DNA from 3 places in the Cellulomonas sp. ATA003 genome. Region 1 is predicted to be linked to each of the others. Evidence: predicted binding sites of a transcription regulator. Region 1 holds the regulator's gene; each other region holds the start of a gene.
The links. Region 1 encodes HrcA, which represses chaperone genes, less so after heat shock. Its sites were predicted from a motif close to TTNGCACTCGNNNNNNNCGAGTGCNAA; they were not measured.

Region 1 (2,262 bases):
CCGCACCCTGGTGTGCACCGACGTGCGCGGCGGCGTCCTTGGCGTGCTCGAGGTGCGCGACCTCGTCGAGCACCTGCTCGGTCGCGTGTCGTAGCCGCCATCGACCCGACCCCACGACTCCCGCGGACGCCCGTCCGGCGGCAGACCCACGACAGGAGAACCCCATGAAGAAGTTCCGCTGCGGCGACCTCGTGCCCGGCTGCGCGATGACGTTCCACGGCAGCACCGAGGAGATCCTCGCCGCCGTCGCCACGCACGCACGGCAGGACCACGGCATCGGCGACGTCAGCCCCGAGCTCGCCGCGCAGGTGCGCGGCGCGATGACCTCCGCCGGCTGACCCGTCCCAGCCTCCATCGGCGCCCCGCGACCTCCACCGCGGGGCGCCGACCGGCGCCGACGGGCGCCGGCGCGTCGGCACCCGTCGGGCGCCCCCGGCCCGACGACGTAGAATTGGCACTCACGACCAGCGAGTGCTACCCCGGTCCCCGGGCGGGCCGGATCGGCGGGAGGTGTGATGAGCGAGGACCGCAGGCTGGAGGTGCTGCGGGCGATCGTCGAGGACTACGTCCAGACGCGCGAGCCCGTGGGTTCCCGCATGCTCGTCGAGCGCCACGCGCTCGGGGTGTCCCCGGCCACCATCCGCAACGACATGGCCGCCCTCGAGGAGGGCGGGTACATCGCGCAGCCGCACACGTCCGCGGGGCGGGTGCCGACCGACAAGGGCTACCGCCTCTTCGTCGACCGCCTGTCCACGGTGAAGCCGCTGTCCGGTCCGGAGAAGCGGGCCATCCAGGCGTTCATCGACGAGGCCGTCGACCTCGACGACGTCGTCGACCGATCCGTGCGCGTGCTCGCCCAGCTCACGCAGCAGGTCGCCGTCGTGCAGTACCCGTCGCTGCGTCGCTCCGCGATGCGCCACCTCGAGCTCGTGCCGGTGGGGGAACGACGCCTGCTCGTCGTGATCATCACGGACACCGGTCGCGTCGAGCAACGCACGCTCGAGCTCGCGACCGCGCCGTCCGAGGCCGTCGTCGGCGAGCTGCGCGCCCGGCTCAACGCGCTCGCCGTCGGGCACCGGCTCGCCGAGCTCATCACGCTGCTCGCCCACCTGCCCGAGGTGTTCGAGCCCGACGCCCGCCCGCTGGTGACCGCGGTCACCGAGATCGTCGAGGAGACGCTCGCCCAGGAGAGCGAGGAGCGCATCGTGCTGGCCGGCACCGCGAACCTCGCGCGGGGCCCCAACGACTTCACGCGTAGCCTGGGTCCGGTTCTCGAGGCCCTCGAGGAGCAGGTGGTCCTGCTGCGGCTGCTCACCGAGATGGCCGAGGACTCGGCGAGCGTCGCGGTGCGGATCGGCCACGAGACGCAGCACGAGGGCCTCGCCGAGACGAGCTTCGTGACCACGGGGTACGGCGGGGACGGTGACGCGGTGGCCAGGATCGGGTCGATCGGCCCGACCCGCATGGACTACCCCGCGACCATGGCCTCCGTGCGTGCGGTGGCCCGCTACCTGTCCCGGGTCCTGGCCGGGTGACCGGCCCAGCCCGGCCACCACGCCGCGGTCGTCCCGCACCTCGCACCAGCACCCGCACCTGCACCTGCACCTGCACAGCGCCCGGCACGCGTCCGGGCCACCGTCCCCGCCCAGAGAGTGACCAGTGAGCGACTACTACGAGATCCTCGGCGTGACCCGCGACGCCAGCGCCGACCAGATCAAGAAGGCCTACCGCAAGCTCGCCCGCGAGCTGCACCCCGACGTCGCCACCGGTGAGGGCGCCGAGGACAGGTTCAAGGACGTCTCGCGCGCCTACGAGGTGCTGTCCAACCCCGAGAAGCGGCAGGCGTACGACCGCGGGGCCGACCCGTCGTCGCCCGGTGGCGGCATGGGCGGAGGGTTCGGGTTCCAGGACATCTTCGAGACGTTCTTCGGCGCCGGCCAGGGCGCCGGGCAGCGCGGACCCGTGCCGCGCGCCCGCCGCGGGCAGGACGCCCTGGTGCGCCTGGACCTCGACCTCTCCGAGGCCACCTTCGGCGCCCGTCGCGAGCTGCAGGTCGACACCGCGGTCGTGTGCGGGACCTGCTCGGGCTCGTGCTGCCGCCCCGGCACCTCGCCGCGCACCTGTGACGTGTGCGGCGGACGCGGGGTCGTCCAGCGGGTGGCCCGTTCGTTCCTCGGCCAGGTCATGACCTCCTCGCCGTGCCCCGCGTGCCACGGCTTCGGCACGGTCATCCCCGACCCGTGCCCCGAGTGCTCGGGCGAG
Region 2 (2,262 bases), 1.3 Mb from region 1:
CGTCGCTCACCGACCGGCCGGTGAAGGGCATGCTGACCGGACCGGTGACGATCCTCGCGTGGTCGTTCGTGCGCGACGACCAGCCGCTCGCGGACACGGCGCGGCAGGTCGCGCTGTCGCTGCGCGAGGAGATCACCGACCTCGAGGCGGCCGGGATCGCCGTCGTGCAGGTGGACGAGCCGGCGCTGCGCGAGCTGCTGCCGCTGCGGGCCGTCGACCGCCCGGCGTACCTCGACTGGGCCGTCGCGGCGTTCCGGCTGGCGACATCGGGGGCCCGTGACGCGACCCAGGTGCACACGCACCTGTGCTACTCGGAGTTCGGTGAGGTGATCGGCGCGATCGACGCCCTGGACGCGGACGTCACGAGCATCGAGGCGGCGCGGTCGCGCATGGAGGTCCTCGGGGACCTCGCGGCGGCGGGCTACGCCCGTGGCGTGGGCCCGGGCGTGTACGACATCCACTCCCCGCGCGTGCCGGACGAGGCCGAGATCGCCGCGCTCCTGCGCGCGGCGGTGCGGTCGGTCGACCCCGCGCTGCTGTGGGTCAACCCGGACTGCGGTCTCAAGACGCGCCGGTACCCCGAGGTGGAGCCGGCGCTGCGGCACATGGTGGCCGCCGCCCGTACGGTGCGGGCCGCGCTCGCCGCACAGGTCTGACCTGTCGACATCGCGGCCTGCCCGGGTGGGCCCGGGTCACGTCCGCCTCCAGCCGGCGAGCGTGGCCCGCACCGTACAGGCCGGGGGACGGCCGCGGGTGGCCCCGCGGCCGTCACCGGGTCGGCGTCAGCTGCTCTGCTCGGCCGGCGCGGGCGCGTCGATCTGCTGCTGCGCCTCGCCACCACCGATCGAGGACTGCTCCGCGCCGCCCAGGTGCTGCACCTGGACCCGGCGCGGCTTGGACTCCTCGGCCACCGGGATCGTCAGCGTCAGCACGCCGTCGGCGTAGGTCGCGCCCATCCTGTCGAGCGCGAGGCCACGGCCCACCGTCAGCTGACGGGCGTAGGTGCCGCTCGGCCGCTCGTTCACGAGCCACTGCGCGTCCGCATCGGTCCGGGCGGTGCGCTCGGCGCGGATCGTCAGCGTGCGGTCCTCGATGTTCACGTCGATGGTGCCCGGGTCGGCGCCCGGCAGGTCCACGTTGAGGACGTAGTGGTCCCCGGAGCGGAACAGGTCCAGCGGCATGGTGCCGGCTGCGCGGGCGGACCCGAAGACCTGGCCCATCAGGCGGTCCATCTCCTGGAACGGGTCGAATCGAGTAGCCACACCCCTCACCTCCTCGTCACAAGAGGCCCCGGCCTCCGGGGCCCGGTGCTCCCGGTCCGGCGCCTCGCCGTCCCGGGTGGCTACGAGATTTTTAGCACTCGGCACCCGAGAGTGCCAACCGTGACGACGTTCGCCGTGAGCGATCAGCGGCGAGGATGGGTGGCGGGGATGGGTGGCGGGGATGGGCGGCGGAGATCAGCGGGGGATCAGTACGGAGCGTCGGTCCGGGCGTCGGTCCTGGGGTCGGCCCTCGCGTCGGTCCTCGGGTCGACGACCCGGTCACGGAGCTGCTGGTCCAGGGCACGCACGATCGGCACGTCGGCGTCCAGCCACGGCACCGACAGCCAGGCACCGATGTCCAGCCAGCGCAGCTCGTCGTGCTCGACGAGGGGCTGGGGGTCGCCCGCGGCTACCTGAGCCGTCCACAGCCGCATGACGTACTTCTCCGACAGGCGCCACCCCCGGGTGACGGTGCGACGACCTCGGCCCCGAGCCGGACCACGACGCCGAGCTCCTCGTGCAGCTCCCGGTGCAGCGCCACCACCGGGTCCTCGCCCGGCTCCACCTTCCCGCCGGGGAACTCCCATCGGCCGGCCAGGCTGACCGGCTGGGCGCGGCGCGCGCTGAGCAGCCGTCGGGGGGACGCGAGGTCGTCGAGGATCGCGCCGGCCACGACCAGGACGGGCGGCGCGCCGGTGGGGTGGGTCATGTCGCGCAGTCTTCCTCACCGGACGACCTGGTGACGTGACGCCCGGATGACGGCCGCGTGACGCGCGACGACGCCGTGACCGCTAGGTGACGAGGACGAGTCCGCCGAGGCTCACGCCGAGTGCGGTGACGGTCGACACGGCCCCGAGCCCCAGGGCGCGACCCCGGTCCGCAGCAGGCGTCGCAGGTGCACCTGCGCGCCGAGCCCGACCATGGCCGCGGCGAGCAGCACGGTCGTGAGCACCGAGGTGTGCGTGAGGAGCCGTTCGGGGAGCAGGCCCGTGCTGCGCAG
Region 3 (2,262 bases), 920 kb from region 1:
CGCCTCGAAGGACCCGTCGCGGTGCTGCACGCGATCGAGGAACTCGAGGATCTCGACCGCCTCGGTCACGTGGCCGGTCCGGGCGAGGGCGAGCGCGATGAAGGAGGAGTCGCGCGGCCACACGTACCGCCAGCGCGGTGACCAGCCGGCGACGGCGGCGCCGTCGTCGAGCAGGAGGGCGCGCACGTCGAGCAGGGCGTCCTGCGCCAGGTCCTCGTAGGGCCCGCCCGCCCCGGGGACGGTGCCGGCGGCGAGCCACGCCCGGGCCTCGTCGGCGAGCGCGTCGGCGCGTGTGGTCTCGGCGCGGGACGCGTCCGGCCCGGGGTCGACCACGCGGGAGCCGGCCAGGTACACGGCGGGCTCACCGGCGCGCAGGAGGGTGGGCGGCGTCGACGGTGCGGCAGCCGCGAGCCCGTCCGAGTAGAGGCGGATGAACGCGGGGTCGTCGGCGTTCGCCCAGGGCGAGCGCGGGTCGGTGAGCAGGAACGGCGAGGCCGCCATGACGAGCGTGACCGCGGCGGTGCCGCAGCGGCGGGCCCACCGCCGCGAACGGCCCGGTGCGGCGATGGCCGACGCGAGAGGTGCGGTGGCCGCCGGTGCGTCAGGTGCGGTGGCGGGCGGTGCGAGAGGTGCGGCGGCCGCCGGTGCGTGAGGTGCGGGCGATGCGGCTGCGGCGGACGGCGCGGCGTCGGCAGACGCCGGGGCGACCCCGGACGTCGGGGCGACCCCGGACGCGACGGCGGGGGACTCGCCGCGGGTGCGCTCGCCGGTGGGTGCCGTCACAGTCGTCGAGGGTACCGACCGCCGACGCGCGGCAGGGGCGGATGCTGCCGCCCGGGTGAGGTGGCCGACGGGTACGCCGCGCGCGAACGCGCTCGTCCAGGACGGCGGTCGCGTCGCCGGCGCGGGATGCTCGGCCTTGCACTCTCCGGGTGAGAGTGCCAACAATGGGGTTAGCACTCTCGGTACGAGAGTGACAGAACCGCAGGGCCGACCGGTGAGGTCGGGCAGAGCCGGGACATGACCGGTGACGCCTGGACCGTCCGTCGCGGGCGCCGGCCCGGCCCATCCGCAGCACAGATTGAGGACACACACCGATGGCCAAGATCATCGCGTTCGACGAGGACGCCCGTCGCGGCATGGAGCGGGGCATGAACGCCCTGGCCGACGCCGTCAAGGTCACGCTCGGCCCGAAGGGCCGCAATGTCGTGCTCGAGAAGAAGTGGGGCGCGCCCACCATCACGAACGATGGTGTGAGCATCGCCAAGGAGATCGAGCTCGAGGAGCCGCTCGAGAAGATCGGCGCCGAGCTCGTCAAGGAGGTCGCCAAGAAGACCGACGACGTCGCGGGTGACGGCACCACCACCGCCACCGTGCTCGCCCAGGCGCTCGTCCGTGAGGGCCTGCGCAACGTGGCCGCCGGCGCGAACCCGATCGCGCTCAAGCGCGGCATCGAGAAGGCCGTCGAGGCCGTCACCGAGCAGCTGCTCAAGGCCTCCAAGGACATCGAGACCAAGGAGGAGATCGCCGCGACCGCGGGGATCTCGGCCGGCGACCCGGCGATCGGGAACCTCATCGCCGAGGCGATGGACAAGGTCGGCAAGGAAGGCGTCATCACGGTCGAGGAGAGCAACGCTCTCGGCCTGGAGCTCGAGCTGACCGAGGGCATGCGCTTCGACAAGGGCTACCTCGCCGGCTACTTCGTCACCGACCCCGAGCGCCAGGAGGCCGTCCTCGAGGACGCCTACGTGCTGCTCGTCGAGTCCAAGATCTCCACGGTCAAGGACCTGCTGCCGCTGCTGGAGAAGGTCATCCAGGCCGGCAAGCCGCTGCTCATCATCGCGGAGGACGTCGAGGGCGAGGCCCTGGCCACGCTCGTCGTCAACAAGATCCGTGGCACCTTCCGCTCGGTCGCCGTCAAGGCGCCCGGCTTCGGTGACCGCCGCAAGGCGATGCTGCAGGACATGGCCATCCTCACCGGTGGCCAGGTCGTCTCCGAGACCGTCGGCCTCAAGCTCGACACGGTCGGCCTCGAGGTCCTCGGCACGGCGCGCAAGGTCGTCGTGACCAAGGACGAGACCACGCTGGTCGAGGGTGGCGGCGACGCCGACCAGATCGCCGGTCGCGTCACGCAGATCCGCGCCGAGATCGAGAACTCCGACTCGGACTACGACCGCGAGAAGCTCCAGGAGCGCCTCGCCAAGCTGGCCGGCGGCGTCGCCGTCATCAAGGCCGGCGCGGCGACCGAGGTCGAGCTCAAGG

Region 2: REH70_RS18790 (Hsp20/alpha crystallin family protein) is a predicted target of HrcA. The motif match lies at 1,354-1,380, and genes of this name have one in related genera.
Region 3: groL (chaperonin GroEL) is a predicted target of HrcA. The motif match lies at 954-980, and genes of this name have one in related genera.

Annotation. Positions count from the first base shown of each region.
Region 1 covers NZ_CP133990.1:2,479,086-2,481,347, reverse strand. The annotation lists gene REH70_RS12360 (EAL domain-containing protein) at 1-338, shown strand, start outside; gene hrcA (heat-inducible transcriptional repressor HrcA) at 516-1,535, shown strand; partial or broken gene dnaJ (molecular chaperone DnaJ) at 1,660-2,262, shown strand, end outside.
Region 2 covers NZ_CP133990.1:3,806,290-3,808,551, forward strand. The annotation lists partial or broken gene metE (5-methyltetrahydropteroyltriglutamate--homocysteine S-methyltransferase) at 1-656, shown strand, start outside; gene REH70_RS18790 (Hsp20/alpha crystallin family protein) at 783-1,262, opposite strand; partial or broken gene REH70_RS18795 ((deoxy)nucleoside triphosphate pyrophosphohydrolase) at 1,469-1,971, opposite strand; gene REH70_RS18800 (putative sulfate exporter family transporter) at 2,083-2,262, opposite strand, start outside.
Region 3 covers NZ_CP133990.1:3,398,565-3,400,826, reverse strand. The annotation lists gene REH70_RS16835 (glycoside hydrolase family 15) at 1-783, opposite strand, end outside; gene groL (chaperonin GroEL) at 1,098-2,262, shown strand, end outside.